2 regions of the Enterobacter sp. Taxon_8 genome follow, and region 2 is predicted to be linked to the other one. Evidence: predicted binding sites of a transcription regulator. Region 2 holds the regulator's gene; the other holds the start of a gene.
The links. The regulator PhoB, encoded in region 2, activates phosphate uptake and scavenging genes when phosphate is short. The targets are predictions, from matches to a motif close to CTGTCATAAAACTGNCNNAT.
Positions count from the first base shown of each region.

Region 1: uvrB (excinuclease ABC subunit UvrB) is a predicted target of PhoB. The motif match lies at 1,806-1,825, and genes of this name have one in related genera.

Region 1 covers NZ_CM177989.1:3,179,544-3,182,659, forward strand. The annotation lists gene uvrB (excinuclease ABC subunit UvrB) at 1-1,574, opposite strand, end outside; gene AC4IBF_RS15155 (ABC transporter ATP-binding protein) at 2,327-3,049, shown strand; gene bioD (dethiobiotin synthase) at 3,012-3,116, opposite strand, start outside.
Region 2 covers NZ_CM177989.1:3,552,566-3,555,681, forward strand. The annotation lists gene phoR (phosphate regulon sensor histidine kinase PhoR) at 86-1,381, opposite strand; gene phoB (phosphate response regulator transcription factor PhoB) at 1,403-2,092, opposite strand; gene sbcD (exonuclease subunit SbcD) at 2,280-3,116, shown strand, end outside.

The DNA.
Region 1 (3,116 bases), 370 kb from region 2:
TTATCCGCGTCCAGAATCGCCACCAGCGAGACCTCCGGCATATCCAGACCTTCTCGCAGCAGGTTGATCCCTACCAGCACGTCAAACTCGCCCAGACGCAGATCGCGGATGATCTCCATGCGCTCCACGGTATCGATATCCGAGTGAAGATAACGCACCTTCTCGCCGTGCTCTTCGAGATACTCGGTGAGGTCTTCCGCCATACGCTTGGTGAGCGTGGTCACCAGCACGCGCTCGTTAATGGCGGAACGGGCGCGGATCTCAGAGAGCAGGTCGTCCACCTGCGTTGCCACCGGACGCACCTCGATAATCGGGTCCAGCAATCCAGTCGGACGCACCACCTGGTCCACCACCTCATCGCCGGATTTTTCCAGCTCGTAGTTGCCCGGCGTGGCCGAGACGTAGATGGTTTGCGGCGCCAACGCCTCAAATTCTTCAAACTTCATCGGACGGTTATCCAGCGCTGACGGCAGGCGGAAACCATACTCCACCAGCGTCTCTTTACGCGCCCGGTCGCCGCGGTACATCCCGCCGATCTGCGGGATCGTGACGTGGGATTCGTCGATCACCAGCAAACCGTCGGCCGGAAGGTAATCAAACAGCGTCGGCGGCGGCTCGCCGGGCCCGCGCCCGGAGAGGAAGCGCGAGTAGTTTTCAATGCCGGAGCAGTAGCCCAGCTCGTTCATCATCTCAAGGTCAAACTGGGTACGCTGGCTCAGGCGCTGCTCTTCGAGCAGCTTATTGTTCGCCAGCAGAACCTTACGGCGTTCCGCCAGCTCCACTTTGATCTCTTCCATCGCCTGTACGATACGCTCGCGCGGCGTCACGTAGTGCGTTTTCGGGTAGATGGTGAAGCGCTGGATCACTGACTCAACGTGTCCGGTCAGCGGGTCGAAGAGCGACAGGCGCTCGACCTCCTCGTCAAACAGCTCGACGCGCAGCGCCATATCGTCCGATTCTGCCGGGAAGATGTCGATCACTTCGCCGCGCACGCGGAAGGTGCCGCGCTGGAAGGCCTGATCGTTGCGGGTGTACTGCAGCTCCGCCAGACGACGCAAAATCGCACGCTGGTCGATGATCATCCCCTGCGTCAGGTGCAGCATCATCTTGAGATAGAGATCCGGATCGCCCAGACCGTAGATCGCGGAAACCGAGGCGACGACCACCACATCACGACGCTCAAGAAGCGCCTTAGTGGCCGACAGTCGCATCTGCTCGATGTGTTCGTTCACCGAGGCATCTTTCTCAATGAAGGTGTCAGAGCTCGGCACATAGGCTTCAGGCTGGTAGTAATCGTAGTAGGAGACGAAATACTCCACCGCGTTTTCCGGGAAGAACTCTTTCATTTCGCCGTATAGCTGCGCCGCCAGGGTTTTATTGGGTGCCAGCACCATTGTTGGGCGCTGGAGATCCGCAATCACGTTGGCGATGGTGAACGTTTTACCCGAGCCGGTTACCCCCAGCAGCGTCTGGTGCGCCAGCCCATCTTCCAGCCCCTCTTCCAGACGACGGATCGCCTCAGGCTGATCGCCTGATGGACGGAAAGCAGAATTCAATTTGAACGGTTTACTCATGGGCGACAACCTGATGACGTTATAAGCGGCAGGTGTGTAATTTTACTCCTTGTTGCCAGGAATGCCAGTAAAAAACACTGGATGAAAAACCAGTAGCATGTCAGGATATTTAGCATAGCGCCTGAATGATTAGCGCGATAGCGGCCAAAATTTGGACAGTGGCAACATAAAACACCAGTCAGGTCAGGTTATCCCCAGAACTTTTTCTTTTTTAACATTTGTCAAGCCAGGTAATGATAGTTTTATGGCAACCGGTGACACTTTCATGACGGGAATTGCTTTTATCTAAGCAATTAAAAAATAAACGATATTTTCTAAAGCCGCGTTTCGCGTCAATTTGGGCGAAAGCCGCGTCTTCTCTCGCTTATCGCGTGTTTTCTAACTCTAATGCACATGGTTATCCACAGGAATAGTGGATAACTGCTTCCAGCCCATACAGACTGGCGCTCTGCAAATTCCCGGATTTTCCCACGAGACGGCGACAAAAAATTTTTATAGCTATTTTTTGCTGATTAACAGTTGCGTCATTCATAACCAATCGATGGGATCTTGCTCACATTTTCATCATTTCGGGTTCTGCACCACAACTCATCACCGGCGGCACCGTCAATGTGCAATCCGGTTTTTTATAAACCGCTTTCCGGTGACTTATTCCTAAAAAAGTCGCTTTTTTAATCACTTTCCGCTTTATGGCAGGGGTTTTGCAGAATCAACAGCGAGCCTCACCTACACACATTTTTAAGGAGAGAAAGATGTTGAGTCTGCGTGCTGTGAATCAGTTTTACGGAAGTCAACATACGCTATGGAACGTGGATTTAGATTTTCCGCAAGGGATGTGTACAGGCGTCGTTGGCCTGCCGGGCATGGGGAAAACCACCCTAATGAATTGCATCGCCGGGAAGGTGCCTGTCGAAAGCGGCAGCATCATCTGGTATGAGGCGGGCGCGCCGCCGCGTGATTTGCTAAACCCGCCGCCAGAACAGCGTTCCGGCCCGGAGATTGGCTATGTCTCGCAGGACAGGCGGATCTTTTCGCAGCTAACGATTGAGGAGAACCTGCATATCGCCATGCGCGCGACGGGGAAACCTAACCCGAACGCAAAAAATGACGTTTACGACCTGTTTCCGGCGCTCTATGGGGTGCGACAGACCCGCGCCAACACGCTCTCTCCGGACGACCAGTATCAGCTGGCGCTGGCTAATGCGCTGGTGAACCGTCCTCCCCTGCTGATCCTCGATGAGCCCCTGCACGGCGCAGGACACAGCTTCGCCCAGAAGCTGGGGCAGCTTCTGGTGCGCTTAAATCGGGAGTTAGGTATGACGGTGCTGTTAACGGAGCAGCAGCTGTCGTTTATCCGCCGGGTGGCTGACCGTTTCTGTATGCTCTATCGCGGGCGTAACGTGGCGCAGGGCCACGTTAACGAACTGGATGACGAGCTTATCGCGCACTGGATGTCGCGGGAAGCAAGACGCTGAGATCGAGATAACGCCCGGTTTCGATATTTTCCGCGCCGTCAGCAAGCCAGGGGATTTCCCCGAGGCA
Region 2 (3,116 bases):
AAAATTCATCCGCGTTTCGCTTGACTGCAAAGCAAACGGGCCAGCGATGGCTGACCCGTGGAAAGGTAAAATGACACGCCCGCCGTCAGGCGATCTTTTTGGCAATTAATCGTTCCGGAATAACGAAACTGAAGCGGGTTCCTTTACCCAGCGTACTCTGAATATCGAGACGGCTTTCATGGTGATTCACCGCGTGTTTCACAATTGCCAGCCCCAGGCCGCTTCCGCCCGTCTGGCGCGATCGCGCTTTATCCACACGGTAGAAGCGCTCGGTCAGACGCGGAATATGCTCCGGCGCAATCCCCGGCCCGTTGTCCTCCACGCTAAACTCGGCCCCCGTTGGGGTATGGTGCCAGCGCACCACGATATCCGTCCCCTCCGGCGTATGATTCACCGCGTTATACACCAGGTTGGAAATGGCGCTGCGCAGCTCATCTTCGCTGCCCAGCACCTTCAGCGTGTTGTCGACGTCAAAGGTCAGGTGATGCTTTTTGTGGCTTAACGTCTGCGCTTCACGCTCCACGACCCGCAGCATCATCGGGACATCAATGGTGTCATTTAGCGCGAGCGTTGGCGCCGCTTCAATCTTCGAGAGCGTCAGCAGCTGCTTCACCAGGCCTTCCATCCGGTGCGTTTGCTCGCGCATGGTGTGCAGCGCTTTTTCACGCGGCGCACCTTCCAGCGTTTGCTCCTGCATCATCTCCAGGTAGCCCTGCAGCACGGTCAACGGGGTTCGCAGTTCGTGGCTGACGTTGGCGAAGAAGTTGCGACGCGCCCCTTCCAGCTGGTGCATCTGGGTAACATCGCGCGCCACCATCAGCCACTGCTTATCGCTGTAGGGCATCACGCGTATTTCCAGATGGCGGCCATTATTGAGCTTCAGATTGTGCGGACGGGTGAAATCACGCTTTTTCAGATACAGCGTGAACTCGGGATAGCGCAGAAGGTTGAGGATATTCTGGCCATTGTCATCCGGCCAGCGCAGGCCCAGCAGCTGCTGCGCCAGGCCGTTACACCAGAAGATCGTCCCTTCTTCGGTGGTCAGGATCACGGCATCCGGCAGCGACTCTGCACCGCTGCGAAAACGCTTAATCAGGCTTCCCAGCTCGCGGCGACGCTTTTTATTACGCATCTGCATCTGATGCAGACCGTAAAGCAGCGGCTCCCAGCTGCCGCTTCCCGGCGGCGGCGTCATGCTTCGGTCAACCCACAGCCACCAGGAGAGGCGCAGCAGATTCCAGAAATGCCAGATCAACAGCCCGGTGACCGACGCCAGCAGAAACCACGGCAGGTGTCCAAGAAAGGCCCCCAGAATGAAGGCCGGAATACAGCATAAGATCAGTTCAAAGACGAGCCTTTTCCATGACAGACGTTCCAGCACGCGTCATACTCCTGTCATTGTTCAGAAACGGGTAGAAAAACGATAACCCGTGCCGCGGACCGTCTGCACCATGCGATCGTGGCCGCTCAATTCCAGTGCTTTTCGCAGGCGGCGAATATGTACATCAACCGTCCGGTCTTCGACATACACGTTAGTTCCCCAGACGTTATTCAGCAACTGCTCGCGGCTGTAAACGCGCTCCGGGTGGGTCATAAAGAAGTGCAGGAGTTTAAATTCGGTAGGCCCCATGTCGAGGGGATTTTCACCGGTCATCACACGGTGAGAAGTAGGATCAAGGCTCAGCCCCTGCATTTCGATCACCTCTTCCACCGCCATCGGCGAAATACGGCGCATCACGGCTTTAATGCGAGCCACCAGCTCTTTTGGGGAGAACGGTTTAGTAATGTAATCGTCCGCACCGGTCTCCAGACCGCGCACGCGATCCTCTTCTTCTCCGCGCGCCGTGAGCATCACAACCGGGATATCGCGGGTCAGCGCTTCACGTTTCAGGTGTTTGATAAACTGCAGTCCGGAGCCGCCGGGCAACATCCAGTCCAACAGAATCAGATCGGGCCAGGGTTCATTCAGCTGGTTCACTGCGCTGTCATAATCTTCCGCTTCAACCGGCTGGAAGCCGTTTTGCTCGAGCACGAAGCACACCATTTCACGAATTGGAGCTTCATCTTCTACGACCAGAATACGTCTCGCCATACTTTGCCCTGTCTTATCTTATTTACGTTACAAGTTTGTAATTCGGCGCCATTATGCGTCAGATTTATGACAGATTTATGAAAAACAGTACCACGTTAACGGGCAAACCGTTGTTTTATTACAGCGGTTATTTTCCCTTCTCTGAACGTTTATAATCCTGCTTTCTCTTTTTTGCCACGGATCAGCTATGCGCATACTTCACACCTCGGACTGGCATCTGGGTCAAAATTTTTACAGCAAAAGCCGTGCGGCTGAACATGAAGCGTTCCTGGGCTGGCTGCTGGAAACGGCCCGGACGCATGAGGTGGACGCGATTATCGTGGCGGGAGATATTTTTGATACCGGCTCGCCGCCGAGCTACGCGCGCGAGCTGTACAACCGCTTCGTGGTGAATTTGCAGCAAACAGGGTGTCATCTGGTGATTGTCGCCGGCAACCACGATTCCGTCGCAACGCTGAATGAATCCCGCGACATCCTGGCGTTTCTCAATACCACCGTCGTCGCCAGCGCCGGGCACGCCCCGCAGATCCTGAAAAAACGCGACGGGTCGCCGGGGGCGGTGCTGTGTCCGATACCGTTTTTACGTCCGCGCGACATCGTGCAAAGCCAGGCGGGGCTGTCGGGTGCGGAAAAGCAGCAGCATTTATTACAGGCCATCACCGACTATTACCACCAGCAGCACGCCGAAGCCTGTGCACTGCGGGGTGACCAGCCGATTCCGGTGATTGCAACCGGGCATCTCACCACGGTCGGGGCCAGTAAAAGTGACGCCGTGCGTGACATCTATATCGGCACGCTGGATGCCTTTCCGGCGCAAAACTTCCCGCCAGCCGACTACATCGCGCTCGGCCACATCCACCGCGCTCAGGTCATCGGCGGCTGCGAGCATATCCGCTACTGTGGCTCACCTGTTTCGCTCAGCTTTGACGAAACGGGCAAAGCCAAATCCGTGCATCTGGTGAGTTTTAGCGAGGGCAAACTCAGCGCCGTCGAAACACTGGAGGTACCCGTCACCCAGCCGCTG